2 regions of the Enterobacter cloacae complex sp. ECNIH7 genome follow, and region 2 is predicted to be linked to the other one. Evidence: predicted binding sites of a transcription regulator. Region 2 holds the regulator's gene; the other holds the start of a gene.
What was found. The regulator LexA, encoded in region 2, represses DNA repair genes until DNA is damaged. The targets are predictions, from matches to a motif close to TNCTGTATGTACATACAGNA.

Region 1 (15,220 bases), 1.9 Mb from region 2:
GTCGCTGAAGCGGGCTCGTTTTCAGCGGCCGCCCGTCAGACCGGTATTAAGCAGTCCGCCGTCAGTCAACAGATCGCGGCGCTTGAGGATGAGCTTGGCGTGGTGCTGCTGCACCGTACGACGCGTACGATGAAGCTGACCGAACAGGGTGAACGTTACCGGCGAGATATGCAGCTTGTGCTGGACGCTATGGGGGAAGCGGAAAGGCGTTTACATCCTGCCGATCATCGCGTTCAGGGACGCGTCCATGTCCAGTTGCCGAGCGGCCTGGGGCAGATCATTTTGCCGCATCTGCTGGCGCTACAGCGCCTGCATCCCGAACTGCAGCTGATGATTTCCCTGGATGACCGCCTTGCCGATCTGGTGACGGAGGGCGTGGATGTCGCGATACGGCTGAGCAGCGAGCCTCCGCAGGCGCACGCGGCTCGCGTGCTGGCGCGTATTGAAGCCGCGCTGTTTGCCGCTCCCGGTTCTCAGGCGGTACACACCGTCAGCGAACTGACCACGCTGCCACACGTACGGTTCAGCGGTATTCCGCTGGATGCCCCCCTGCGCCTGATTTCTGACGAGGAAACGGTCGAGATCAACGTGAATACCGTTTTCCGTGCCAACACCAGCGACGCACTGCTGCAGGCGCTGGAGTCAGGCATCGGTATCGGCGGCATGCAGCGACCGCTCGTGGCCAGGGCGCTGCAGGCGGGCACGCTGGTACCGGTGCTGCCCGACTGGCGGTTACCCGATCGCTTCCTCTATGCCGTCTATCCTGACGCCCGCTTTATTCCGCAGCGCGTCAGAAAGGTCGTCAGCGTGATTGAGCAGTTGCTGCCTGAAATACTGAAGAAAAACTGATTGTTTCCGCCGTAAATGACGTGCATTTTTCAACCGCCAGGAATAGAGTATTTTTACCGTATCCTCCTCTTTCTGGAGCACTTATGCCGGATTATCGTTTTTTCCAAAAAGGCCCGAACCTGATTGCGATCGAGAGCGCAAACACCGATGCGGCCGCTCAGCTCATCGCTCAGGGGTTTGAAAAACAGTTTGAGGAGATTGGCGCAGCGGATGAAAAAGAGGCGCTTACCCGCCTTGCCGATATCCGTAAAAATAATGAGATCGATCGCTATAACTTCCTGGCCGGAGCGGGCGAAATGCCGCTGATCGGCGCGCTGGCGGCTGCGGCAACCTGGTTGGTGCAAAAGAAATAACGCAACCATCTTCTACTTCGCCACCGGCAAATCGGCGTACCGCGTCGTATAGGCCGGTGACAGCATCTCACGCTTCATCGCCCAGGATTTCTCAATACCCTGTCCGGCGAACCATATCTTCCCTTTACCGGAATGATTTACGCTGTCCATCATCTCCATCAGCGCCGCGCTGTTGGCGCGCAGACGATTATCGTCAAACAAATTAAGCTGGGCGACGCCGCTGCTGAAAAAGTCCGCCAGCATGACCCCGGCTTTCATATAGCGATAGCCGTCGAGCCATATGCGCCCCAGCGCCTCCGTGGCGGCGCGGATGATATCGCGCGAGTCATTGGTGGGCGTCATCAGGGTGACAGAAGCCTGATTGCCGTAATAAATTTCGTTGTCCGCATGCGGGCTGGTGCGAACAAATACGCTGATAAAACGACAGTATTGATGCTCGCCGCGCAGTTTTTCCGCAGCGCGTTCCGCGTAGGCGCAAATAGCCTGGTGCATCTCCTCGTACTGCGTAATACGGTGTCCAAACGAACGGCTACAGATGATTTGCTGCTTCGTGGGGGTGAACTCCTCCAGATCAAGACAGGGCTCACCGCGCAGCTCGCGGGCCGTACGTTCCAGTACCACGTTGAAATGTTTGCGGATGACCCAGGACGACGCTTCCGCCAGCTCCAGCGCCGTGGTGATCCCCATAGCGTTGAGCTTTTTCGTGATGCGCCGCCCTACCCCCCACACCTCCTCTACCGGAACCTTTTCCAGCAGCTTACGCTGCCGCTCGCGGCCTGAGAGATCGACCACGCCGCCAGTGCCGGACCACCGTTTCGCCGCATAGTTGGCCAGCTTTGCAAGGGTTTTGGTCGGGGCAATACCGACGCCAACGGTTAGGCCCGTATTTTTAAAGACCTCTGTGCGCATCTGGTGACCGAACGCTTCCAGCGACAGGCAGTGGCTGACCCCTGAAACGTTCACGAACGCCTCATCGATAGAGTAAATCTCGATTGCCGGGGCGAGATCGGTCAGCGTCTGCATTACCCGACTGCTGAGATCGGCATACAGCGCATAGTTCGAGCTAAAGACGTAAACTTTTGACGGGTATAGCTTTTCTTTGAATTTAAAATACGGCTCACCCATTTTTATGCCGAACTGCTTTGCCTCCCGCGACAGCGAAATAATGCAGCCGTCGTTATTGGACACCACCACGATGGGTTTCCCCTCCAGATCGGGGCGGAATACCTTCTCGCAGGAGGCGTAAAAGCTATTCACATCAACCAGCGCGAACATGTTTATGCGTTTTGAGAGTGTGGGTGACGACGCCGAAGATCTGCAGCTCCTCTTCGGACTGAAAGGTAATCGGCTGATAGCGGGCATTATGCGGCAGAAGTCTCAGAACCGGGCGGGTCTGTAGCTCTTTCACCGTAAACTCACCGGCGACCGACGCCACGACGATATCCCCGTGTTCGGCATTTAACGAACGATCGACCACCAGCAGATCGCCGTCGCCGATCCCCGCCCCAATCATGGAGTCTCCACTCACCTTGATAAAATAGGTCGCACTGGGGTGTCTGACTGCCAGCCGGTTAAGATCGAGACGATCCTCCACATAATCCTGCGCCGGGCTGGGAAAACCACAGGCCACGCGCTCTAAAAACAAAGGTAATTCAATGTCTTGTTTTGGGTGATAAGAAAAGAGAGTGTCCATAATGCCTTTCTCGCCAGATACTGTATATAAATACAGTATTACGAATTATGGACAAGGATCAAGGTCATTTCCAAAGGCGAACCCAAACGCGTTGAAGTTTGAGCGGTTTTAATTTAGCAACGTTGCCCGCCGATAACCCTCCCCATGGTTCTCCCCGGAATGCATTAAGAGACGCGCTAATATAAGTCATTAAAAAGTCATATAGCAAATACTTCATAATGACTTATTTGGAAATTTAATCACTATCAAATCACTGCATGTTGACTTTTTAAGTCAGATAAAAGCATATTTTACCGAACGAATTAACAAGACTTACTGGAGAATATTTTCAATGCCAGCCCGTGACTATCCAGACAAGCGTGTTGCACGCGGTCTGGCAAAGGAGGCCGATCTCAGGATGTTGAGCGCCCGCATCGATCCCGATCTGATGGAGTACATCAGAACCACCGCCTTTGAGACGCGTAAGAGCAAGCAGGAGATTGTGGCGGAAGCATTAGCGCTGCACAGGCAGAAAAGTCAGACAGGAGCCTAAGCGCGCAAAGCCGGAAGCATCCTTCAGGCTTTGCGCGTGTCACCTTTAATCCATCAGCGAATTCAGCGTTTCCAGTGCTTCAGGCGGCAACCGCAGCTCCCCCGCCGCGAGGTTTTGCCGTAAATGCGCTACGGAAGAGGTGCCAGGGATCAGCAGAATATTCGGGGAACGCTGAAGCAGCCATGCCAGCGCAACCTGCATTGGCGTGGCGCCCAGTGAATCCGCGACGGTCTTCAGCCCGGAAGATTGCAGTGGCGTAAAGCCGCCCAGCGGGAAGAACGGCACATACGCGATCCCCTGCTGCGCCAGCAGATCCACCAGCGCGTCGTCACCCCGGTTCACAATGTTGTACATGTTCTGTACGCACACCACCGGCACCATCTTCTGGGCTTCCGCAACCTGGGTTGCCGTGACGTTGCTCAGGCCAATATGACGCACCAGACCCTGCTGCTGTAATTCGGCCAGGGTGGAGAGCGGTTCCGTAATCGACCCTTCCGCCGGCCCGTGTGCGCTAAACATGATCCGCAGATTCACCACGTCCAGCACGTCCAGCTGCAGATTACGCAGGTTGTCATGCACCGCCTGCGTCAGTTCCTGCGCGGAAAAGGCCGGCAGCCAGGCACCTTTGTCGTTGCGGCGGGCACCAATCTTGGTGACGAGCGTCAGATCGTCCCGGTACGGGTGAAGCGCCTCGCGGATCAGCTGGTTAGTGACATGAGGACCATAAAAATCACTGGTATCAATGTGGTTCACCCCCGCCGCCACCGCTTCGCGCAGCACGTCCAGCGCGGCCTGCTTATCCTTCGGTGGGCCAAAGACGCCCGGCCCGGCGAGCTGCATCGCACCGTAGCCCAGTCGTTTTACCGTCCGCGTCCCGAGCGCGTACGTCCCGCTTTTATCAATGCTGCTCATGTTAACCTTCCTCATAAAAATGATCCGGATTTACAACAGGTTCCTTACCGGAGCCCTTAGTTAAGCGCGAGTTAAATTAAAGTTTAAATTCTATACGACGATAGTATTGGTGTACCTCTGCATCCTTTCTAACGGACGACCGCTATGCTGAAAAATTTGCACGTGATTACCGGTATTATCTTTGCCCTCACCATATTCTGTCTGCTGCAAGTTGTCACGGGAGGGTTGTTCTACTCTGCCGTCAGCAACGATCGCCATAATTTCCAGAATTCCGGCGTGCTCAATGCCCAGCAGGAGAGCCTGAGCGACAGCGTAAACACGCTGGTGAAAACGCGCGTCACCGTCACCCGCGTGGCGATCCGCTACCTGAAAAACCAGCGCGACCCGGCTTCCCTTGCAGCGATCAATAAACTGCTTGGCACCGCAGCCGACTCGCTGGCAAAAGCCGAAGCCTATAACAAAGAGTGGCAGAAGCTGCCGCAGGTTAACGGCCAGGAGGCGGCATTAACCGACGAGATGCAGAAGTCCTGGAACCAGATGCACGAAGTGATGCGCTTATCGATTGAGTATCTGCGTGCCGACAACTACCAGGCCTATGGCGATCTGGACGCGCAGCAGGCGCAGGACGAGATGGAAGCGGTCTATAACCGCTGGCGCGCCGAAAACAACACCCTGCTGAAGGCCGCAACCGAAGAGAACCAGAGCAGCTTCACGCAGATGCAGTGGACGCTGGCGGCTATTCTGCTGGCCGTTATCGCGGTTCTGGTGGTCATCTGGCAGGGTTTACAACATCTGCTGTTAAAACCCCTCCACTCCATTATGAACCATATTCGCGCCATTGCAGGGGGCGACCTGACGCAGGAGATCGCTATCTCCGGTCGCAATGAGATGGGCCAGCTGGCCGCCGGCCTGCATGAGATGCAGCAGTCGCTGGTGACCACCGTCAGCGCCGTACGGGGAAGTACGGATTCCATCTACACCGGCGCAGGCGAAATTGCCGCAGGGAGCAACGATCTTTCCGCCCGCACCGAGCAGCAGGCCGCCTCGCTCGAAGAGACCGCCGCCAGCATGGAAGAGCTGACCGCGACGGTTAAGCAGAACTCCGATAACGCCCGTCAGGCCACGCTGCTGGCGAAAAACGCCTCTGAAACGGCCGCGCGCGGCGGTCACGTCGTGGATAACGTGGTTCGCACCATGAACGAAATCGCCGACAGTTCGCAGCAAATTGCGCATATTACCGGCGTGATCGACAGCATCGCGTTCCAGACCAACATTCTGGCGCTTAACGCCGCGGTGGAAGCGGCACGCGCCGGGGAACAGGGCCGTGGTTTTGCGGTTGTTGCAGGTGAAGTCCGTACGCTGGCGAGCCGCAGCGCGCAGGCGGCGAAAGAGATCAAAGGGCTTATCGAGAACTCCGTCAGCCGGGTGAATACCGGTTCTGAGCAGGTCAGCGAGGCTGGTACCACCATGAAGGAAATTGTCGCCGCCGTGACCCGCGTGACCGATATTATGGGTGAGATTTCATCTGCCTCTGACGAGCAGAGCCGCGGTATTGAGCAGGTGAGCCTGGCCGTTTCGCAGATGGACAGCGTGACGCAGCAAAACGCCGCGCTGGTGCAGGAGTCCGCCACGGCGGCTGCGGCACTGGAAGATCAGTCCGAGCAGCTGCGCCAGGCGGTAGCGGCGTTTCGTCTGAACGGCAAAGAAAAAGCGGTCGCCCCGCGCCCGGTCAATCTGAAAACGCCACAGCTGCTGCGCCCGGCAACAACAACCGCCTCTACCGACAGCAACTGGGAAACGTTCTGAGTCACCGGCGGGCGAGGAGATCGCCCGCTAGCGGCTGCGCTTGGCGTGCCGCTCCCAGTTTTCCTGTTTTGCCTCATCCGATTTTCGCAGTGAAACATAACATGCCCCGCTGCCGCCGTGATGCGGCAGCGCCACGCAGAAGGCCTGCACTTCCTCGAACTCGGTTAACCAGCGCGCAAGATAGCTACGCACCACATTGGGATGCGAGTTCTGCTCGCGCCCTTTCCCGTGAATGATAATCAGATTGCGTAACCCGTCGCGTCCGGCCTGGCGAATAAAAGAATAGAGCATCTGACGGCAGCGTTCGGCGGGCTGACGCAGGAGGTTTAAGCTGGCCTGGCGGGCGTATTTACCCGTGCGCAGCTTATCAATAACGCCCTGCTGTACCCCTTCGCGCTGGAACGCCAGCGGTTCTTCCAGGGGAAGCACGTCAAGAAAATCCAGCGTCAGGAAGTTATCCAGCTGTTCGCTATCCACCTCCTCGCGCGTCCGCGTATTGCGGCTGGGCTGCCAGTGAATATCCGCGCAGCGCTTCAGGGGCTGGACATCTTCCATGGCGTCAAGAAAAAATGATTTGTCGTCAGGGTTCATGGACATCCTCCGGCTACATCTGAGGACTGTACTATACCTGCGCCAGAGACCGGCCTCAATCACCGTTACAGGGCGATGCGTGGCAATAATATTAACCTGATGAATATATATAGTAATTATTAAATAAACTTAAATCAGACTTAACTAAAATTTCAGCAAAGGTAAAATACGTGATTTATGTTAAAATTTCGTGAAATCAATCACTCGCCCGCCTTTCATTTTTCGGGAAAGGTGTTATACCTAAATATACCTGCCTCATGGAAATAATACTCAGGATTGGCGAAAGGACGTACTGCTGTGTGTACTATAGGGTCTGTCTGATGTCGGGCAGATCCTGTTTTTTTAATCTGTATTTCACGCGACGACTATTTTCCTCACCTCCCTTCTGAACTGCGTAATTAATGACTCAGCAAGGGGAGTCTGACGTGAATCACGACGCTGAATTAAATAATAGGTTGCTTTAGGAAGCGATTCGACAACCGGCAGCATGACCAGACGGTGTGCCAGCAGCGGGTCACAGCCTAGCTCCTGCGGCAATATGCTTAAAAAATCACTTTGCGCGACCAGGCTAATACAGGAAGAAAATGTTTCGCAAACCACACCAATTCGCGGTATTTGCGAACGATCGCTAAATACCTCCTCTAATTGCTTATAATAACTTCCCCGCGGCGTCGGCATTGTCCAGTTATAATGCAGAAGTTCATTAATTGACGTTGCCCCCATTGCCGGGTGACCTTCCCGACAAAATACCGCAAACGGTTTTTCGAAGAGCTTTTCAAACGTAAATTCCTGGTCGTAAGGCCCCTGATAATAGGTATTGATGGTGAAGTCCAGCTCGCCCTGGCGTAATTCATTGATCATCGACACCAGCTGCCCTTCCATAATCCGCACCTTGACCTGCGGATGCTGCGCATGAAAGCGGGTGATAACGGCGGGCATCAGCGTGCGTGAAACGCTGGCCCCCATCCCGATGTTGATCTGCCCGGCCAGCTCCCCCTGCCGCTGACGGATATCATCCTGCGCCGCGCGCAGCTCTTCCAGAATCAACCTGGCGCGCTGGTAAAAGCCCTCACCGCATTCGGTCAACGCGACGCCTTTACTCCTGCGCACGAAAAGCTGCGCCGCCATGCCCTCCTCCAGCTCTTTGATGGATTTGGTCAGCGCCGGCTGGGAAAGATTCAGCGTCCTGCTGGCGCCGCGAATGCTGCCCTGACGCGCAACCTCAACAAACGCCCGGATTTGATGAAATTTAATCTGGAATGTCATAGCCCGACCGATAACCGTTGTTTATCAGAGTAAAGAAACTGTCATCTACTTTAATGGAAAGGGATGTGCGAGGGTAATTCCTGAACGGTTAAAACTGTGAAAAATCGGTTAGTGATAAGTAAAAACTATCACAGCTTGAAGCAGTTCACATATTTTAATGATGACAGGAACAGATATGGACACACTGGCGCAGTACATCCAGACATTATCCCCGCAGCTGAGCGCATGGCGTCGCGATTTTCACCATTTCGCGGAATCCGGCTGGGTAGAGTTTCGAACGGCCGCGAAAGTCGCGGAAATCCTCGATTCGCTGGGTTACGAACTGGCGATGGGCCGCGACGTCGTCGATGCCGAAAGCCGGATGGGGCTGCCCGATGCCGCCACCCTGGCGCAAGAGTTTGCCCGCGCGCGGGCGCAGGGCGCGCCAGAGAAATGGCTGGCGCCGTTTGAGGGCGGGTTTACCGGCATTGTGGCGACCCTCAATACCGGACGTCCTGGACCGACCCTGGCGTTTCGCGTCGACATGGATGCCCTTGATTTAAGCGAAGCGCTGGATGAAAGCCATCGCCCGTTCCGCGACGGGTTTGCCTCCTGCAACGCGGGCATGATGCACGCCTGCGCGCACGATGGACACACCGCTATTGGTCTGGGGCTGGCGCAGGTGCTTAAGCAGAATGACGCGCAGCTCAACGGCACCATCAAGCTGATCTTCCAGCCTGCTGAAGAAGGCACCCGCGGCGCGCGCGCCATGGTTGCCGCCGGGGCGCTGGACGACGTGGACTATTTCACGGCCATCCATATTGGTACCGGCGTCCCTGCCGGAACGGTGATTTGCGGCAGCGATAACTTTATGGCCACCACCAAGTTTGACGTGAACTTTACCGGCGTTGCCGCACACGCGGGCGGTAAACCGGAGGACGGACGTAACGCCCTGCTCGCCGCCGCGCAGGCCGCCCTCGCCCTGCACAGCATCGCCCCGCACAGCGACGGCGCCTCCCGGGTGAACGTCGGAGTGATGCAGGCGGGCAGCGGACGCAACGTGGTGCCCGCGAATGCCCTGATAAAGGTTGAAACGCGCGGCGAAAGCGAAGCGATTAATCAGTATGTCTTTGAACGCGCGCAGGCGGTTATTACCGGCGCAGCGGCGCTCTACGGCGTGAGCGCCGAGATGCGCCTGATGGGCGCCGCAACCTCCAGCGCGCCGACACCGGCGTGGGTTGATTATCTGCGCGAACAGGCGAGCCGGGTTTCCAGGATTATTCACGCCATCGATAAGGTGAAGGCGCCAGCGGGTTCCGAAGACGCCACGCTGATGATGGCCCGCGTGCAGGAGAACGGCGGCATGGCGTCCTATATGGTGTTCGGCACGGATTTGAGCGCCGGACATCACAACGAAAAATTCGACTTCGATGAGCAGGTCATGGCGATTGCCATTGAAACGCTGGCGCGAACTGCGCTCAATTTCCCGTGGACGCGAGGTGTGTAATGCAGGAGAACTACGCTTTTATTGCCGATGCGATCGACACGCGATGTCGGACGTTAACCGATATTGCCGACGCGATCTGGGATCGTCCTGAAACCCGCTTCGAAGAGTTCTGGTCCGCCGAACGGCTGGCCAGCGAGCTGGAGGCCGAGGGCTTCACGCTGACGCGCGAGGCCGGCGGTATTCCAAATGCCTTTATCGCCAGCTTCGGCAGCGGGAAACCGGTCATTGCCCTGCTGGGCGAATACGACGCGCTGGCCGGGCTAAGCCAGCAGGCGCACTACGCGACGGCGCAATCCGCCACGCCGGGGGCCAACGGCCACGGCTGCGGGCATAACCTCTTAGGCACCGCGGCGCTTGCGGGCGCAGTGGCGGTGAAAAGCTGGCTGGAGCAGCACGGCGGCAGCGGAACGGTGCGTTTTTATGGCTGTCCCGGCGAGGAAGGTGGCTCCGGGAAAACCTTTATGGTGCGCGAAGGTCTGTTTGATGACGTCGATGCCGCCGTCACCTGGCACCCGGAAGCCTTCGCCGGGATGTTTAACGTCAGCACGCTGGCGAATATTCAGGCCGCCTGGCGTTTTCACGGCGTAGCGGCACACGCGGCCAACTCCCCTCATCTGGGACGCAGCGCGCTGGACGCCGTGACGCTGATGACTACCGGCACCAACTTCCTCAACGAACACATCATTGAGAAAGCGCGCGTCCATTACGCCATTACCGATACCGGCGGGATTTCACCCAACGTGGTGCAGGCGCAGGCCGAGGTGCTGTACCTGATCCGCGCCCCGGAGATGGCCGATGCGCAGCAGATCTACGAACGCATCGAGAAAATCGCCCAGGGCGCGGCGATGATGACCGAAACCACCGTCGAGTGTCGCTTTGATAAAGCCTGCTCCAGCTACCTGCCAAACCGCACGCTCGAAGCGGCGATGTATCGCGCCCTGCAGCACTACGGCACGCCGCTCTGGACGGAGGAAGAACGCGCCTTCGCCCGCGAGATCCGCGCCACCCTGACGCCCAACGATCTGCAAAACAGTCTGAAAAATATTGCCGCGACGGGCGGTGATGCGGGTAAAGCCTTTGCCCGGCGTCATCAGGAGACGCTGCTGGTCGATGAAGTCGCTCCCTATGCCATCACCGACAACGTGCTGGCGGGTTCAACCGACGTGGGCGACGTCAGCTGGAAAATGCCGGTCGCCCAGTGCTTCAGCCCCTGCTTTACCGTCGGCACGCCGCTGCACACCTGGCAGCTGGTGGCGCAGGGACGTACCTCCATTGCCCACAAAGGCATGCTGCTGGCCGGAAAAGTGATGGGCGCAACCGCGCTTAACCTGCTGCAGGACGCGGCGCTGCTGAAAAAATGCCGTGAAGAGTTCGAACAACAAATACAAGAAAAACCGTACGTGTGTCCGATCCCACAGGGCGTGACACCGTCACCTTTAAAATAAAAAAACACAACACAACAACACTCCCGAGGAACGTCCATGAGTATGTCTTCCATACCTTCGCATTCCCCATCCGGTAAGCTCTATGGCTGGGTTGAAAGGATCGGCAATAAAGTGCCGCACCCTTTCCTGCTGTTTATCTATCTGATTGTGATTTTAATGGTCGCCACCGCCGTGCTCTCCGCCTTTGACGTGAGCGTGCGCAGCCCGGCTGACGGCAGCCTGATGGCGGTAAAAAACCTGCTCAGCGTTGACGGGCTGCACTGGTTTTTACCCAACGTGATTAAAAACTTCAGCGGCTTCGCCCCGCTCGGCGCCATTCTGGCGCTGGTGCTGGGCGCCGGGCTGGCTGAACGGGTGGGCTTGCTGCCTGCATTAATGGTGAAGATGGCTTCTCACGTCAGCGCGCGTTACGCCAGCTATATGGTGCTGTTTATCGCCTTCTTCAGCCATATCTCCTCCGACGCCGCGCTGGTGATCATGCCGCCGATGGGGGCGCTGATTTTCCTCGCCGTCGGGCGTCACCCCGTGGCGGGCCTGCTGTCGGCGATTGCGGGCGTGGGCTGCGGATTTACCGCTAACCTGCTGATCGTCACCACCGACGTGCTGCTCTCTGGCATCAGCACGGAGGCGGCAAAGACCATTGATGCGGCAATGCACGTCAGCGTGATCGACAACTGGTACTTTATGGCCAGCTCGGTGATTGTCCTGACGATTGTCGGCGGGCTGATTACCGATAAAATCATCGAGCCGCGGCTGGGTAAATGGGAAGGCCGTAGCGATGAAAAGCTGGAGACCCTGAGCAAAGAGCAGCGCTTCGGCCTGCGCGTGGCGGGCGTGGTCTCGCTGGCCTTTATCGCGCTGGTGGCGCTGATGGTGGTGCCGGAAAACGGCATATTGCGCGATCCGGTTAAACATACCGTCCTGCCCTCGCCGTTTATTCAGGGCATCGTGCCGCTGATTATTCTGTTTTTCTTTGTCGTCTCGCTCGCCTACGGTATCGCTACCGGCAAAATCCGCCGTCAGGGCGATCTGCCGCAGCTGATGATCGAGCCGATGAAAGAGATGGCGGGCTTTATCGTGATGGTGTTCCCGCTGGCGCAGTTTGTGGCGATGTTTAACTGGAGCAACATGGGCAAGTTTATGGCAGTGGGTCTGACCGACGCGCTGGAGGCGGCCGGGCTAAGCGGCGTACCGGCGTTTGTCGGCCTCGCGCTGCTGTCATCCCTGTTGTGCATGTTTATCGCCAGCGGCTCCGCCATCTGGTCGATTCTGGCCCCGATCTTCGTACCGATGTTTATGATGCTGGGCTTCCACCCGGCTTTCGCGCAGATCCTGTTCCGCATCGCGGACTCCTCGGTGATTCCGCTGGCGCCGGTTTCGCCGTTTGTTCCGCTGTTTTTAGGCTTCCTGCAGCGCTATAAACCCGAGGCCAAACTGGGTACCTACTATTCGCTGGTTTTACCCTACCCGCTTATCTTTTTAGGGGTATGGCTGGTGATGCTGGTGGCATGGTATCTTGTCGGCCTGCCGATTGGGCCGGGGATTTACCCGAGGCTGAACTAAAGGAATGAGGATGCTGAGATTACTCGAAGATAAGATTGCGACGCCGCTCGGGCCGCTGTGGGTGATCGCGGACGAGCAGTTCTGCCTGCGCGCCGTCGAATGGGAAGAGCACAGCGACCGCATGGAAGAACTGCTCCATGTTCACTACCGCTCACAGGGGTATGAACGTATCCGCGCCACCAACCCGGGCGGGCTGAGCGACAAGCTTACGGCCTACTTCGAAGGCGATCTCAGCATCATCGATACTCTGCCGACCGCCACGGCAGGCACGCCTTTTCAGCGCGAAGTGTGGCAGGCGCTGCGGTCCATTCCCTGCGGGCAGGTCATGCATTACGGCCAGCTCGCGGAACAGCTAGGCCGCGCGGGCGCCGCACGCGCGGTGGGTGCCGCTAACGGCTCTAACCCGGTCAGCATCGTGGTGCCCTGCCATCGCGTCATTGGCCGCAACGGCACCATGACAGGCTATGCCGGCGGCGTGCAGCGCAAAGAGTGGTTGCTGCGTCACGAAGGGTATCTCCTGCTCTAGCTTCCAGGCTTTTTGTGCTTAATTTTCTTCCGGTTAGGCTAAAAATCCATAATCAAGCTGTGGAATTTCAAGAAGATGGCGACACAATGTCGCCACTTGCCCTTATTGAGGGTTTGTCAGGCTTACGTACTTACCAAAAAGATGTTAAAATTGACCAATATCAATTAAGGCTTGAGCAAACCTATGATCCCGGAAAAGCGAATTATACGACGCATTCAGTCTGGCGGTTGTGCTATCCATTGCCAGGATTGCAGCATCAGCCAGCTCTGTATCCCGTTTACCCTGAATGAGCATGAACTCGATCAGCTTGATAATATCATCGAGCGCAAAAAGCCTATTCAGAAAGGGCAGACGCTGTTTAAAGCGGGAGACGAACTGAAATCGCTCTATGCTATCCGTTCTGGCACCATCAAGAGCTACACCATCACCGAACAGGGTGATGAGCAGATCACCGGCTTCCATCTGGCGGGCGACCTGGTGGGCTTTGATGCCATCGGCACGGGCCATCACCCGAGCTTTGCTCAGGCACTCGAAACCTCTATGGTTTGCGAAATCCCGTTTGAAACCCTGGACGATCTGTCCGGCAAGATGCCTAACCTGCGTCAGCAGATGATGCGTCTGATGAGCGGTGAGATCAAAGGCGATCAGGACATGATTCTGCTGCTTTCTAAAAAGAACGCAGAAGAGCGCCTGGCCGCATTTATCTACAACCTCTCCCGCCGCTTCGCCGAGCGTGGCTTCTCGCCGCGTGAGTTCCGTCTGACGATGACGCGTGGCGATATCGGTAACTACCTGGGCCTGACCGTGGAAACCATCAGCCGTCTGCTGGGCCGTTTCCAGAAAAGCGGGATGCTGGCCGTTAAAGGTAAATACATCACTATCGAAAACGGTGAGGCGCTGGCCGTTCTTGCCGGGCACGCCCGCAACGTGGCGTAACTCTCCGCATATCGATCACCAGACCGATAAATCTTGTGATTTATTGGTCTGGTATAATCACTTCCGTTTCAAGATATTTTCACCGTAGCACGTCCCCACACAGCACCCAAAAGGTTCTCGTTGAGGTTATGAATTGAGAGAAAGTTTGTTTTTCGTTTCAGTCGTGATTGCCTCTGTGACCTTTCTCTTCATCTGGATCATGCTTGTCGGCCCGATGAAGGGGGAGGAAAAAACCTACATTCAGGACTCCACGACCTTTGCGATAGCGGTGATGGTGCTGTTGTTTATTGCGTTTATCGCGGTGACGACGACGGTGCTTTTCCTCTGATAAATTTTCATGAATTATTGATCTGGCAAAACCTCCCCTCTGTTTCATTCAGGATATATAGGTTACTCTTTTAATTACAGACTGTGGTGACAGTAGTAAGGAGACCTGTATGGCCAAGTATCAAAACATGCTGGTAGCTATCGATCCGAATCAGGACGATCAGCCGGCATTACGACGTGCTGTGTATTTACATCAACGGATTGGTGGCAAAATCAAAGCGTTTTTGCCGATCTATGACTTCTCGTATGAGATGACCACCCTTCTGTCGCCTGACGAGCGCACCGCTATGCGTCAGGGCGTCATCAGCCAGCGTACCGCGTGGATCCGTGAACAGGCGAAGTATTATCTGGAAGCGGGCGTGCCCATTGATATTAAAGTGGTCTGGCATAACCGACCTTTCGAAGCCATCATCCAGGAAATTGTCGCCGGCGGGCACGACCTGCTGCTGAAGATGGCGCACCAGCACGACAAGCTGGAATCCGTGATCTTCACCCCGACCGACTGGCACCTGCTGCGCAAATGTCCTTGCCCGGTCTGGATGGTGAAAGACCAGCCGTGGCCTGAAGGCGGGAAAGCCGTTGTGGCGGTAAACCTCGCGAGCGAAGAGGATTACCACAACTCGCTGAACGAGAAGCTGGTGAAGGAGACCATCCAGCTTGCCGAACAGGTGAATCATACCGAAGTGCATCTGGTTGGCGCCTATCCGGTCACGCCGATCAATATCGCCATTGAGCTGCCTGAATTTGACCCGAGCGTGTACAACGACGCGATCCGGGGTCAGCATCTGCTGGCCATGAAAACGCTGCGTCAGAAATTCAGCATCGATGAGAAAATGACCCACGTGGAAAAAGGGCTGCCTGAAGAGGTGATCCCGGACCTGGCGGAACACCTGCAGGCGGGGATTGTGGTGCTGGGCACCATTGGCCGAACCGGT
Region 2 (15,220 bases):
TCCTTGCTCCAGCGCAGGAACAGCTCCGCTTTCAGCATCGGATAGAGCGTCTCAACGTGACGCAATAGCTCCTGACGCGAAATACTGCGGTGCTGGGTGATGATAGCCGCCATGAGCGACGGCAGCATCAGCATATGGGTGATGTTGTTGCGGTAGTAGGTCATCAGCACTGCCTGCTCGCGCGGCAGAATGATGATGTCGCCGATCGTGTCCTTTTCGACTTCAAACTTGTTCATCTGCAACGCGTGATCGATAAGCTCACTGGCGGTAGCAGAAGGCACGGTTGAATCAACGGAATACGGCACGTTGCGCATCATGTCCAGATAGCAATCCAGCTGCTCTGTGAGCTGCTCGCGGGTCAGCGAGCGCTGACGCGAAGCCAGAAGCGCTGTACAGCACAGGTTCATGGCGTTAGCTGCACCGGCGTTATTAATGCGCACCATCAGCTCGGACGCGATGCCGTTAACCGTTGGCGTCAGCCAGGCCGGACGAATCGCTTCGATTGGATCGATGGATTCACGCCACTCGGGAACGTGATGGTTCAGATACGTCATCAGCGGCATCGGCTCGCCGAAGTTCACGTAGCCCTGACCGAGATTACGTAGCTTGCTCAAGCCGCGCAGCATCTGCGGCAGGCTTTCTTTCTCTTTGGTCGCACCGCGCAGCTCTTTCGCGTACGTGCCCACTTCCATTACGTGCTCATAGCCAATGTAGATTGGCACCAGCGTGATTGGACGGTTTCCTCCGCGCAGCATCGCCTGAATGGTCATCGACAGCGTGCCGGTCTTCGGATCGAGCAGACGTCCGGTACGGGAACGACCGCCCTCCACGAAGTACTCCACGGAATAGCCGCGGCTGAACAGCTCGCCCAGATATTCGCGGAACACGGTGGAGTAGAGCTTGTTGCCCTTGAAGGTACGACGGATAAAGAACGCGCCCAGGCGGCGGAAAATCGGACCTGCTGGCCAGAAATTCAGGTTGATACCGGCAGCAATATGCGGCGGTACCAGCCCCTGGTGATAGAGCACGTAGGAAAGAAGCAGGTAGTCCATGTGGCTGCGGTGGCAGGGAACATAGACAATCTCATGGCCATCATGCGCCAGCTGGCGTACGCGCTCGGCGTTATGAACGTTGATGCCCTGATACAGGCGGTTCCAGGTAAAGCCGAGAATACGATCGGACAGGCGAATCATCTCGTAAGAGAAGTTCGCTGCAATCTCTTCCATCAGCGCAATGGCGTTCTGCTGGGCTTTCTCATGCGATATTTTCTTGCTGCGCGCTTCGTCTTCAACGGCGCGAGCAATCGCTTTGGAGGCCAGCAGCTTGTTGAACAGATCCTGACGCGCCGGGAGACGCGGCCCTACGGCAGCCAGGCGCTGACGAGCGAAGTGCATACGCGCCACGCGCGCCAGTTTTTGCGCGATGATCTTGTCGGTACCGTGCTCGTCCGCCATTCGACGCAGCGAAACGGAAGGGGAGAAACGCACAAAGCTGTCGCGTCCCAGCCAGGAGACCGCGAAGAACTTCTGGATGCCGTTAAGCATGCGCAGCGGCGGATTCTCTTCACCTTTTTCACGGCCCGGACGACGACCAAACATCACCGATACCGGCACCATCTGCACATCCAGATCGGGGTTGCTCCGGTGCAGGTCGAGATAGTCGTGGAACAGCTTGATGGACTCTTCTTTTGGCGTGTAGTAGGTAAACACGCGCGGTCCACCGTGAATGAACACGTAGCGCGGCAGTAAAGTGCCGTCAACTTCAAGCGGTTCAAGCGGGTCAGGTAAGTCATGCGCCAGACACTGGGCGCGAAGCGTCAGTAAGTCTGCCTTCGAGTTATAAGGCAAAACGTACATAATAGGACGCGAGGTATCGAGCCCCAATTCCAGCGCGGGTTCTGCTGGGATAGACTTGCTTTTTACCAGGATGCTTAATGGTAAATTAAGTAATTTGTAGTAAATTCGTGGCCAGCCGGACATAAACGATGTAAAGCCTCTGGTTAATAATGCAATTGCGGCGCAAGGATAACAGAAAGCGCGCAAAATTTCTGTTGTTACCCGTCATACTTCAGGCTGTAGCGAAACGCGCTACAGTTCCTGTTACTGACGCTTTTTTTCATAAAAGGTTCTTTTAATGGCCAATAATACCACTGGGTTAACGCGTATCATCAAAGCCGCCGGCTATTCATGGAAAGGTTTCCGTGCCGCGTGGATCAACGAAGCTGCATTTCGCCAGGAGGGCGTCGCCGCAATCATCGCGGTGATCGTCGCCTGTTTCCTTGATGTTGATGCTATTACCCGCGTACTTCTTATCGGTTCCGTGCTTCTGGTGATGATAGTGGAAATTCTTAATAGCGCTATTGAGGCCGTTGTTGATCGCATAGGTTCAGATTTCCACGAGCTTTCTGGCCGCGCAAAAGACATGGGCTCTGCTGCCGTGCTGCTGGCGATTATCACTGCCGTTATCACCTGGGTCACGCTGCTTTGGTCACATTTCCGATGAGCCTCGAGGAATAATTAAGTCCCTGGTTTTTTGTGCAGTTTTTGGTTCCAAAATCGCCTTTGACTGTATATACTCACAGCATAACTGTATATACACCCAGGGGGCGGAATGAAAGCGTTAACGACCAGGCAGCAAGAGGTGTTTGATCTCATCCGGGATCATATCGGCCAGACGGGTATGCCACCCACGCGTGCGGAAATCGCGCAGCGTCTGGGCTTCCGTTCTCCGAATGCTGCTGAAGAACACCTGAAAGCGCTGGCGCGTAAAGGCGTGATTGAGATTGTTTCAGGCGCGTCACGCGGTATCCGCCTGCTGGTGGAAGAAGAGACGGGCATTCCGCTGATAGGCCGTGTTGCTGCCGGTGAGCCTTTACTGGCACAGCAGCATATTGAAGGCCACTACCAGGTCGATCCTGGCATGTTCAAACCGAGCGCTGATTTCCTGCTGCGCGTCAGCGGTATGTCGATGAAAGACATCGGTATTCTTGACGGCGATCTGCTTGCAGTGCACAAAACGCAGGATGTGCGTAACGGCCAGGTGGTTGTCGCGCGCATTGATGATGAAGTCACCGTCAAGCGTCTGAAAAAACAGGGGAACACTGTTCAGCTACTGCCTGAAAACAACGAGTTCTCCCCGATTGTGGTCGATCTCCGCGAACACAACTTCTCTATCGAAGGACTGGCGGTTGGGGTCATTCGCAACGGCGAATGGCTGTAACCTCTTCCTGACAGGCTATGGCGCCGCTGTAGCCTGCTTCATTCTCGACTCCCGGTATTTTTCATGTCACTGCTGACGGCATCCGATAAGGCATTGTGGCGTCTTGCTCTGCCGATGATTTTCTCCAATATTACCGTTCCCTTGCTGGGTCTGGTCGATACTGCCGTTATTGGCCACCTTGATTCGCCTGTTTATCTTGGCGGCGTGGCGATTGGCGCGACGGCAACCAGCTTCCTGTTTATGCTGCTGCTCTTTTTGCGCATGAGCACCACCGGGCTCACGGCCCAGGCTTATGGTGCAAAAGATCCGCTGCGTCTGGCGCGCGCGCTGGTCCAGCCGCTGATCCTTGCGCTCGGTGCAGGGGCGTTAATCGTTTTATTTCGTACGCCCCTGATCGACCTTGCGCTCCATGTTGTCGGCGGCAGCGAGGCGGTACTGGCTCAGGCGCGACGTTTCCTTGAAATCCGCTGGCTCAGCGCGCCCGCCTCGCTGGCAAACCTGGTTCTGCTGGGGTGGCTCCTGGGCGTTCAGTACGCCCGTGCACCAGTGATTTTGCTGGTGGTAGGCAACCTTCTCAACATTGTGCTGGATGTCTGGCTGGTAATGGGCCTGCATATGAACGTGCGGGGTGCGGCGCTGGCGACGGCAATTGCCGAATACGGAACCTTTATTATTGGCCTGTGGATGGTCTGGCGCGTGCTGGCGATGCGCGGCATCTCCCTGGCGCTGCTCAAAACCGCATGGCGCGGCAATATCCGTAGGCTGCTGGCGCTTAATCGTGACATCATGCTGCGCTCGCTGCTGCTTCAGCTCTGCTTCGGCGCGCTGACGGTTTTCGGGGCGCGACTGGGGCCAGAAATCGTCGCGGTCAACGCGGTATTGATGACGCTACTGACCTTTACCGCCTACGCGCTGGACGGTTTTGCCTATGCGGTAGAAGCGTATTCCGGGCAGGCTTACGGCGCGCGCGAAAGCGGGCAGCTGCGGGACGTCTGGCGGGCAGCCTGCCGCCAGTCGGGACTGGTGGCGCTGGCGTTCGGCCTGGTTTATGCCTGCCTTGGTGAGCAAATCGTCGCGTTGCTTACGTCTATCCCTGCGCTGCGCGAGCTGGCGAGTCACTATCTCATCTGGCAAGTCATCTTACCGGTGGTCGGCGTCTGGTGTTATCTGCTGGACGGCATGTTTATTGGTGCGACGCGCGGAGCGGAAATGCGCAACAGCATGGCAGTCGCGGCGGCAGGGTTTGGCCTGACGCTGCTGACGCTTCCCTGGCTGGGTAATCACGGTTTGTGGCTGGCCCTGGCCGTTTTCCTCTCGCTGAGAGGGATATCGCTGGCTTTTATCTGGCATCGCCACTGGCAAAACGATACCTGGTTCCCTTCACGTCACGATATATCGTGACGGTTAAAGATTCCGAATATGAAATCAACTGCCGAATCCTTAACTACAATAATTATCACGTCCAGCAGAAAAGAACGTAACGGACGTTACGACCCGACGCTTAACTAAGAGGACACGATGATGAATAAAGACGAAATCGGCGGCAACTGGAAGCAGTTCAAAGGTAAAGCGAAAGAACAGTGGGGTAAGCTGACTGATGACGATATGACCGTCATTGAAGGTAAACGCGATCAGCTTGTCGGTAAAATTCAGGAACGTTACGGCTACGCGAAAGACCAGGCGGAAAAAGAAGTGGGCGACTGGGAAAAACGCAACGACTACCGCTGGTAACCGGGCTATACCCGCAAGTACAAGGAAGTACACCCTGAGGGCGGCCATGAGCCGCCTGTTCTTTTGCCGTTAACGCGGTTTTTTCTTCACAAGAATAGAGTGGTCGTGCTGACACGCGTCCTGATGACGACAGGCTTCCACTTCCACGCAGGCAGAGCACAGTCCGTGCGCTTCAATCACGTTATGACGCAGGGCAAAACCCATTTTTGCTGCCAGCGTATGCATAATATCTTCCACACCTTCCGCAACCTCTTCTTTCACCACGCCGCAGCGGTCACAGATAAACATCGCCGATGTGTGGGTGGGCTGATCGAACAGATGGCACAACACATAGCTGTTTGTGGACTCAACCTTATGCACGAACCCTTGTTCCAGCAGGAAATCCAGCGCGCGATACACGGTCGGTGGCTTCGCCTGCGGCTCGCTTTCGCGGAGCAGGTCGAGCAGATCGTAGGCGCTGATAGCACCCTGCTGCAGGCTCATCAGACGTAAGACTTCAAGGCGCTGCGGAGTCAGGCGCACATTGCGTTGCGCACATAGCTTTTCGGCCTGCGCTAACAGCTCTTTTGTGGACTTATCCATTTAGCACCCCGGATGTTATAGGACGGAAACCCCCACTTTATCATGTTCTGGTAAAAACGCCGAGATCCGCCAGTCTGTGCTATACCTGACCCATTACAAACCGGGAAATAAACAATGAAAAAACCTGACTGTATTCGGCACTGGCGCGACGTTGAAGGCGCGGATGATTCGACCTACCCAGATAGCGATGAGCGTTTTTCTATCGGCGCCCCGTTGGCTCGCAAGCTTGGGCTCGGGCGCATTGGTATCCATCATGAGCGTTTACCGCCCGGGCGCAGGACGTCCTATCCGCATGCGGAAAGCGATGAAGAAGAGTTCGTTTATGTGCTCGAAGGTCATCCAGAAGCGTGGATTAATGGCTATTTATGGAAACTTGAACCGGGCGACAGCGTGGGGTTTCCTGCCGGAACGGGTATTTGCCATACCTTTATCAACAACACGGACGAAGAGGTGCGGTTACTGGTCGTTGGCGAGGCGAATAAGAAGCACAACCGCATCTACTATCCGCTCAACCCCGTTTATGCCGCTACCCGTGAGGATCGCTGGGTAGACCACCCGCCCCAGTTTTTTGGACCGCATGATGGAAAACCTGGGAAAAAATAATTTCCTCTTCTATAAATATTGAGGGCCGTCACAAAATACAACAGGCCGTAAGGAAGTTTTACTTAGGGATAGAAATAGCGGGTCTTTTACTACTTATTCACAGCAATAGTTCGTTCCTGTTTGGGTGATAACAGACAGGGGTTATTTCATAACAGACTATAACGGGCATACTGTGAAAAAAAATTTTAAATTTTCGGTGGTTAGTATCGCTGTTTCCTTGTTTATGGCAAATCAGGCGGGAGCAGCCAATACCTGGACAGAATCACGTAGCGACGCAATGGGTGGCACTGGCGTTGCCTCCGGGAGCTATGGTAGCGGGGCGTTAATCAACCCCGCGTTGCTGGCAAAGGCAAAACCGGACGATGATGTGACGGTCATTTTGCCGTCCGTTGGCGTACAGGTGACGGATGAGGACAATCTGCAGGACGAGATTGATACCATCAACGACAAAATTAATCATTATAAGGATGTGGTTGATAACCTTACGCCAATTCAGGTTATCACCAATCCGTTAGGCTCCATCAACCAGTTCCAGGGCGCGGCCAAAGATCTTGCCGATGAGCTTGACTACCTCAAGGGCAAAACCGCACGCGCGGCGGCAGGCGCTGGGCTTGCCGTGAGTATCCCTAACGATGTGCTTTCCGTGGCCTTTATGGCGAAAGGGTACGCCCATGGCAGGGTGAGTTCGTCTATCGATCAGCAGGATATTGATTATCTGCGCGGTATTCAACGAAGCAATCTGGTGGCTGCCGGTGTTGCCCTGGACGCTGCGCTGAACGGCACGGATCAGATCACTAAAAATCTCAACTCAACGGCGTCTGGCCGGGCAGCGATTGTGTCCGACTATGGTGTTGCCGTTGCCCGTCAGTTTGACCTCGGCGGCGTCCCGGTTTCCGTGGGCGTGACGCCAAAACTGCAAAAAACCTGGGTCTATAACTACACCACGTCAATCTACGATTACGACAGTAACAAGTGGAACGACAGCCGCTACCGCACGGACGACACGGGCTTTAACGTCGATGCCGGTATTGCGGCTGATTTCGGCGAACACTGGACCGTTGGCGTGAGCGGCCAAAACCTGATGTCGCGCGATATCGACACCAAAGATATCCGTATCCGCAACGGGCGCACGGGAGAAGTGGTGAGCTATAAAGACACCTACCAGATCCGTCCGCTGGTGACCGCCGGTGCCGCCTGGCACAACGACCTGGTGACGCTGACCGCCGATGGCGATCTGACGGAAACCAAAGGCTTCAAGAGCGAAGATACGTCGCAGTACGTGGGGGTCGGTGCCGAGGTTACGCCGCTCAGCTGGCTGGCGGTGCGTGCGGGTTATCGCGCGGACGTGAAGGGTAACGACAGCAATGTCTTTACCGGCGGTGTCGGTTTCGCGCCGTTCAGTACCGTTCATGTTGATCTGATGGGCCTGTACGGCGAGGACGAAACCTGGGGTGCCGGGGCTCAGCTGAGCATGACGTTCTAAAGTCCACCGGAGGCGCTGCGCCTCCGGCTTTTCTTTGTGCTATAGTAGCGCCCCTTTTCCACCAGATGCTTAAAACTTCGCCATGTCGTCAGAATTACAGACCGCTTTCCCTGCACACCGTTTCTCCATTGCGCCGATGCTCGACTGGACGGACAGACACTGCCGCTATTTCCTGCGCCAGCTCTCCCGCCATACGCTGCTGTACACCGAAATGGTGACCACGGGCGCAATCATTCACGGGAAGGGCGACTATCTGGCCTATAGCGAAGAAGAGCATCCGGTTGCCCTGCAGCTGGGCGGCAGCGATCCGGCCGCGCTGGCGCAGTGCGCGAAGCTGGCGGAAGAACGCGGCTACGACGAGATCAACCTGAACGTTGGCTGCCCGTCCGATCGCGTGCAGAACGGCATGTTTGGCGCCTGTCTGATGGGGAATGCACAGCTGGTAGCGGACTGTATCAAGGCGATGCGCGATGTGGTCTCTATTCCGGTCACGGTCAAAACCCGTATCGGCATTGACGATCAGGACAGCTACGAATTCCTGTGCGACTTCATCAACATGGTATCCGGGAAAGGCGAGTGCGAGATGTTCATCATTCACGCGCGAAAAGCCTGGCTCTCCGGCCTCAGCCCGAAAGAGAACCGTGAGATCCCGCCGCTGGACTATCCGCGCGTGTATCAACTGAAGCGTGACTTCCCGCACCTGACGATGTCCATCAACGGTGGCATCAAGTCGCTGGAAGAGGCCAAAGCGCATCTGGCGCATATGGATGGCGTGATGGTCGGGCGCGAGGCGTATCAGAACCCGGGCATTCTGGCGACGGTCGATCGCGAAATCTTTGGTATCGAAGGCGCGGACACCGATCCGGTTGCGGTCGTGCGTGCGATGTACCCTTACATTGAGCGCGAGTTGAGCAATGGTACCTATCTCGGCCATATCACCCGCCATATGCTTGGTCTGTTCCAGGGGATTCCGGGCGCGCGCCAGTGGCGCCGCTACCTGAGCGAGAATGCGCATAAAGCCGGTGCCGATATTGAGGTGCTGGAACATGCGCTGCGACTGGTGGCGGACAAGCGATAACTTTCGCTAAAAGTTCGTCAAATTCACCACGCCCTGCGAACGTTCGCGGGGCGTTTTGCTTTAATAACAACAGTTTAATACTGGCATGATTCTTGTAATGCTGACTGCATTACTCAGGAACTCGTGGGAGAGCACCATGCTGGAACTACTTTTTGTGATTGGCTTTTTTGTCATGCTGTTAGCGACAGGCGTTTCGCTGCTCGGCATTCTGGCGGCTATCGTGGTGGCGACGGTGGTCATGTTTATTGGCGGACTGTTTGCGCTGACGATCAAACTGTTGCCGTGGCTACTGCTGGCCATTGCGGTCGTGTGGGTGATTCGGGCGATTAAAGCGCCAAAAGTGCCCAGTTATCAGCGCAATAACCGCTTCCGTTACTAAGGTATTGAGGGGTTCGTCACATACTTGTAACTTTTCCGGCGGCATGGCTTAGAACAGAATAGGATTTAGTTATCGAATCTGTCACTATGACTGCCGTTAAAGAATTCATCGAGCTGTACCCTACATACAGCCGAACTAAAAAAAGAAAGGGCTTCCCACGGGAAGCCCAATTTCTTTTTGGGGCTCAGGGAATCAACAAGCTCGACCCCTGCGTCGCCCGGCTCTCCAGCACCTCATGCGCGCGCCGCGCATCGGTCAACGCGAATTTCTGCGCATCAGCCACATCCACTTTGATGACGCCGCTGGCGATCAGCGAGAACAGCTCGTTGCTGGCTTCCTCAAGTTCTTCCCGGTTGGTGATGTATCCTTGCAGGGAAGGGCGAGTCACATACAGCGAACCTTTCTGGTTCAGTATGCCGAGGTTAACGCCGGTTACCGCGCCTGACGCATTGCCGAAGCTGACCATCAGACCACGGCGCTGCAGACAGTCCAGCGACGCTTCCCATGTGTCTTTCCCCACCGAGTCATACACCACGCGCACTTTTTTGCCGCTGGTGATCTCCTTCAGCCGCTCAACAATGCTCTCTTCACGGTAGTTAATCACCTGCCAGGCGCCTGCCTGCAGCGCGCGCTGCGCTTTTTGTGCATTTCCGACGGTGCCGATAAGCTTCGCGCCCAGTGCCTTTGCCCACTGACAGGCGATGAGCCCGACGCCACCCGCTGCGGCATGGAACAGGAACTGCTCGTCGGGTTTAATTTCATAGGTTTTGCGCAGCAGGTAGTAAACCGTCAGGCCTTTCAGGAACGAGGCCGCCGCCTGCTCAAAGGAGATGGCGTTAGGCAGCAGGGCGGCTTTATCCGCCGGAACGTTGTGGACGGAGCTGTAAGCGCCCAGCGCAGACTGCGCGTATACCACGCGATCGCCCTCTTTAAAATGCTTAACCGCGCTGCCCACTTTAACGACGACACCGGCCGCCTCGGTGCCCAGGCCGCTCGGCATTGACGGCGGCGGATAGAGACCGCCGCGAATATAGGTGTCGATGTAGTTAATGCCGATGGCTTTGTTTTCAACCTGCACTTCGTTTTCGCCAGGCGCGGCAGGTGTGAACTCCACCGCTTTCAGTACGTCTGGCCCACCGTGTTTCTGGAATTCAATGCGCGTTGCCATGCTCCCTCCGTAAGAAAAATATGGTAATCTTTCGACCCACTCTTTATCTCGGTAACTCCATTCACTATGGCAGGAAACAAACCCTTCAACAAACAGACTGAACCTCGCGAGCGTGATTTCCAGGTCGCAGGGTTAAAGGTCCCGCCGCACTCGATTGAAGCGGAACAGTCGGTGTTGGGCGGTTTAATGCTGGATAACGAGCGCTGGGACGACGTCGCCGAGCGCGTCGTGGCGGAAGATTTCTACACCCGCCCGCACCGCCACATCTTTACTGAAATGGCGCGCCTGCAGGAATCGGGCAGCCCGATCGACCTGATCACGCTCGCGGAATCGCTGGAGCGTCTTGGTCAGCTCGACAGCTGCGGCGGGTTTGCCTATCTGGCGGAACTGTCAAAAAACACGCCTAGTGCGGCGAACATCAGCGCTTATGCCGATATCGTGCGCGAACGTGCCGTCGTCCGCGAGATGATCTCGGTGGCGAATGAGATCGCCGAGGCCGGTTTTGATCCGCAGGGGCGCACCAGCGAAGACCTGCTCGACCTGGCTGAATCCCGCGTCTTTAAAATCGCCGAAAGCCGCGCCAATAAAGACGAAGGCCCAAAAAACATCGCCGATGTCCTCGACGCCACCGTTGCCCGTATTGAACAGCTGTTCCAGCAGCCGCACGACGGTGTGACCGGGGTAAACACCGGCTATGACGATTTGAACAAGAAAACCGCCGGCCTGCAGCCGTCGGATTTGATTATCGTCGCCGCGCGTCCGTCTATGGGTAAAACTACCTTTGCGATGAACCTCGTCGAAAACGCGGCGATGTTGCAGGATAAGCCGGTGCTGATCTTCAGCCTTGAGATGCCCTCCGAGCAGATTATGATGCGTTCTCTGGCGTCGCTGTCGCGCGTAGATCAGACCCGCATTCGTACCGGCCAGCTCGATGATGAAGACTGGGCGCGCATCTCCGGCACCATGGGCATTCTGCTGGAAAAACGTAACATCTATATCGATGACTCGTCCGGCCTGACGCCGACGGAAGTGCGCTCCCGCGCGCGCCGTATCGCCCGTGAACACGGTGGCATCGGCCTCATCATGATCGACTACCTTCAGCTGATGCGCGTCCCGTCGCTTTCCGACAACCGTACGCTTGAAATTGCGGAGATTTCCCGCTCGCTCAAGGCGTTAGCCAAAGAGCTGCACGTACCGGTAGTCGCGCTGTCGCAGCTGAACCGCTCTCTGGAACAACGTGCCGACAAGCGCCCGGTCAACTCTGACCTGCGTGAGTCCGGCTCCATCGAGCAGGATGCCGACTTAATTATGTTTATCTACCGTGATGAGGTTTATCACGAGAACAGCGACCTGAAAGGGATCGCCGAAATTATTATTGGTAAACAACGTAACGGCCCAATCGGGACGGTGCGTCTGACCTTTAACGGACAGTGGTCGCGTTTCGACAACTATGCCGGTCCTCAATATGATGATGAGTAATTTCTAAGGAATTCAAATGCAAGCGGCAACTGTTGTTATTAACCGCCGCGCTCTGCGACACAACCTGCAACGTCTGCGTGAACTGGCGCCTGCCAGCAAGCTCGTTGCAGTCGTGAAAGCGAACGCTTACGGACACGGTCTTCTTGAGACCGCGCGAACGCTCCCCGATGCCGACGCCTTTGGCGTCGCCCGTCTTGAAGAAGCCCTCCGCCTGCGCGCGGGCGGTATTACTCAACCCATACTGCTCCTCGAAGGCTTTTTCGAAGCCAGCGATCTGCCGACCATTGCTGACCAGCATCTGCACACGGCGGTACATAACGAAGAACAGCTAACCGCACTCGAAACCGCCGAACTGAGCGAGCCGGTGACCGTCTGGATGAAGCTCGACACGGGCATGCACCGTCTTGGCGTGCGTCCGGAAAGCGCGGAAGCGTTTTATCAGCGTTTATGCCGGTGCAAAAACGTGCGTCAGCCGGTGAATATCGTCAGCCACTTCGCCCGTGCCGATGAGCCCGAGTGCGGTGCGACCGAGCGCCAGCTGGATATCTTTAACACCTTCTGCGAAGGCAAGCCGGGGATGCGCTCGATTGCGGCATCCGGCGGGATTCTGCTGTGGCCTCAGTCGCATTTCGACTGGGCGCGACCGGGCATCATTCTCTACGGCGTGTCGCCGCTGGAGAACAAACCCTGGGGGCCGGACTTTGGCTTCCAGCCGGTCATGTCGCTGGTCTCTAACCTGATTGCTGTGCGTGACCATAAAGCAGGTGAGCCTGTGGGCTACGGCGGTACCTGGACCAGCGAGCGTGATACCCGTCTCGGCGTGGTGGCGATGGGTTATGGTGACGGCTATCCGCGCGCCGCGCCTTCGGGCACGCCGGTTCTGGTCAACGGTCGCGAGGTGAAGATTGTTGGCCGCGTGGCGATGGACATGATTTGTGTCGATCTCGGGCCTGAAGCCCAGGATAAGCCCGGCGACGATGTCGTGATGTGGGGGGAAGGTTTGCCCGTTGAACGCATTGCTGAAATTACGAAAGTGAGTGCTTACGAACTTATCACGCGCCTGACGTCAAGGGTGGCGATGAAGTACATCGACTGAGACTCGCAGATAGTCGTCCAACGGCATTAGCTGCCGTTGGACGCATAACGCTTATTTCAACACGTTATAGATCGCCTGATTAGTCAAATAATCCGACGCGAGCCCTGACTCCGGACTGAAGCGCGAACCCTGGATGGACGAGAACCGTTTTCCGGTGCTGCCCAGCGAGACATAGCGCTCCCCCCCATCGTTTTCCGAAATGGTGTACACCTTTTTCTGCATCTCGGCGAATAGCGGAGCGTTACGCTGAATGGACTGGTGCAATTCCAGCAGCTGCACTCCATCCAGATTGAGCTTTTTATCCAGCGTGACGCCCCATCTTTGCAGGCAAACTTCTGCAAAATGACGCACGATCGTGCCGGGCTCATGGACCACTTTTTCCCCGCTATTCCCATTGGCCGAAGCATTCCCCACCAGCGTAGCGTGGCGACCAGACATGGGATAAATATGTACTTTTGTCGCGCTATCGGTCTGTGGAATGACGCACGAGAAACCTTTTGATCGCTCATGTCTGGCATAGAAAGCCACATACTCCTTAACGTTGCTGCCCAGAGTGACTTTGTCCGCCTGGAAATTACCCATACCCGGAACGGGATCGACCGCAAAAATATTCACCGGAATCGTCGTTAAAAGGGGATCGGCAAGCATTGCATTGGCAAGCATATGACAGCTAATTCCGCCCCGGCTCCACCCAACAAGGTTCACCTGAGTGGGTAGGATCTGACCCTGGCGGAAGGTTTTGATGATTTGCTGCTGCAGCGCCTGCTGTGTCACTTTACGATCGCCATAGTCATATTTGCGCCACCAAAAGGAACCGGTAACCTCAACGTCCTGAATCGGCACGCCCGCCTTTTTAAGCTGCTCATAGTTTTCTTTTGTGAGCTTCTCACGCTGCCAGTCAACGTGGCCTTTGATAATATTAATCGCATGCTGAACATTCTCATTCCAGCCGCTGCCCAGAAGCTGGGCGCGAAGCTGAGAATATTCTCCGCTTTTGACCCAAAGCTCATCGCTTTGTAGATTGCCGCTCCCCGGGCCATCAAGAATGACCCATTCGGCGAACTCTTTACCCTTGTTATTGGCTGCCAGAGAAGAGATGAGCTCGCCGTTCCAGTAATTAGCATGAGACTCATCAAATTTATTAGATCCAGTACCACAGAAATACACTGTTAGTATTGTCATAAATGACCTCATTGAAATATTAATATGTAGGTGGATGGCACGCGTGCAGTTAAATAATATGTGCCAGCAATTTTTCGGGGAATATGCTATTAAGCCCAGGCTATTTTTGATAATGATAAGGTAGTTCTTAATTAAACATGGCTATGTTTAATGTGTAGTACTGCTTAACTTTTTGCTTTGGGTATATGACGTTTGCCTTATGCCGAATGCTGTTTTTACAGTTTTGTAATAGCACGCATACTTAATTTCGGAATAAGTTGGTTGAATAATCTAAGAAAATACATTTCACACGGGGTTATGCTACGATGAATATATTAATGATCGATGAGTTACCGATCTTCATTCACGGTATGAAAACAGAGCTGGAACGCGTAATGCCGGAATGCACTGTTTTTGCAGCGAACAATTTTGAAGATGCACACGCAATTTTAACCTCTATGCCAGTCAGCATTATTTTGCTGGATGGTGAAATGAAGTGCCGTGATTTTATCACTAATTTGATGACAAACTGGCCTGAGCTACCGATCGTGGTGATGTTACGAAAAACGACGGATAAGATATTCAACTTCTACATCCGCCAAAGCATTAAGGGCATTTTTACCAAGGATCTCCCCGCCGAGAAAATCAGCCAGATACTTTGCATGGTCTTCTCGGGGGTGGTCTGTTTTCCGGAGCAAGCCGTGGTCCAGCGAGAACAACCCACTGGTGGTTTGCCGATCTACTCCCTGAGTCGTCGGCAGAAGGAAGTTCTTAAGCTGCTGGCGAATGGAGGAACAAATAAACAGATCAGCCGGCAATTGAATATCAGTGCAGGTACGGTCAAAGTACATCTTGAATCCATCTTTCACCGATTACAGGTCAACAATCGGACACAGGCCGCAATGCTCTATTTTAAATATATGTCTAATTAGCCGATTTTCAGCAAAGCGAAGGGCTGCAGTCAAAATGCGTTAAAAGAAAAGCGCAACAGACAGACCTCTGTTGCGCTTTGTTTTTTAACGGTATTGAGATTTAAAATAATATACTACCACCACCAGCGTTCCGAAGTCCTGCAATAGCCAGAATGGAAAGCTGTCACTCAGTATATCAGCACCGGTAAGAATAAATTTCATGTTTAAGCTGCTCTCACCAAAAAAACCAAAGGCGAGGGCGGCTAAGCCAATTTTACACATTACCGGCAGGGCATGGACTCTTCGGCTAAAGGCGGCAAACAAAATCAG

Region 1: umuD (translesion error-prone DNA polymerase V autoproteolytic subunit) is a predicted target of LexA. The motif match lies at 2,914-2,933, and genes of this name have one in related genera.

The regions. Positions count from the first base shown of each region.
Region 1 covers NZ_CP017990.1:2,215,305-2,230,524, reverse strand. Annotated here, with positions in the region: gene WM95_RS11085 (LysR family transcriptional regulator) at 1-849, shown strand, start outside; gene WM95_RS11080 (hypothetical protein) at 933-1,202, shown strand; gene umuC (translesion error-prone DNA polymerase V subunit UmuC) at 1,215-2,477, opposite strand; gene umuD (translesion error-prone DNA polymerase V autoproteolytic subunit) at 2,461-2,895, opposite strand; gene WM95_RS11065 (hypothetical protein) at 3,227-3,427, shown strand; gene WM95_RS11060 (aldo/keto reductase family oxidoreductase) at 3,473-4,339, opposite strand; gene tcp (methyl-accepting chemotaxis citrate transducer) at 4,484-6,145, shown strand; gene smrA (DNA endonuclease SmrA) at 6,173-6,736, opposite strand; gene WM95_RS11045 (LysR family transcriptional regulator) at 7,091-8,002, opposite strand; gene WM95_RS11040 (M20 family metallo-hydrolase) at 8,178-9,488, shown strand; gene WM95_RS11035 (M20 family metallopeptidase) at 9,488-10,933, shown strand; gene abgT (p-aminobenzoyl-glutamate transporter) at 10,970-12,496, shown strand; gene ogt (methylated-DNA--[protein]-cysteine S-methyltransferase) at 12,507-13,022, shown strand; gene fnr (fumarate/nitrate reduction transcriptional regulator Fnr) at 13,206-13,958, shown strand; gene WM95_RS11015 (hypothetical protein) at 14,092-14,286, shown strand; gene uspE (universal stress protein UspE) at 14,396-15,220, shown strand, end outside.
Region 2 covers NZ_CP017990.1:338,122-353,341, forward strand. Annotated here, with positions in the region: gene plsB (glycerol-3-phosphate 1-O-acyltransferase PlsB) at 1-1,979, opposite strand, end outside; gene WM95_RS01640 (diacylglycerol kinase) at 2,134-2,502, shown strand; gene lexA (transcriptional repressor LexA) at 2,611-3,219, shown strand; gene dinF (MATE family efflux transporter DinF) at 3,283-4,620, shown strand; gene WM95_RS01655 (CsbD family protein) at 4,741-4,950, shown strand; gene zur (zinc uptake transcriptional repressor Zur) at 5,020-5,532, opposite strand; gene WM95_RS01665 (cupin domain-containing protein) at 5,647-6,135, shown strand; gene WM95_RS01670 (conjugal transfer protein TraF) at 6,308-7,618, shown strand; gene dusA (tRNA dihydrouridine(20/20a) synthase DusA) at 7,701-8,696, shown strand; gene pspG (envelope stress response protein PspG) at 8,833-9,075, shown strand; gene WM95_RS01685 (quinone oxidoreductase) at 9,260-10,243, opposite strand; gene dnaB (replicative DNA helicase) at 10,310-11,722, shown strand; gene alr (alanine racemase) at 11,739-12,818, shown strand; gene WM95_RS01700 (hypothetical protein) at 12,870-14,000, opposite strand; gene WM95_RS01705 (response regulator transcription factor) at 14,318-14,911, shown strand; gene WM95_RS01710 (hypothetical protein) at 14,996-15,220, opposite strand, start outside.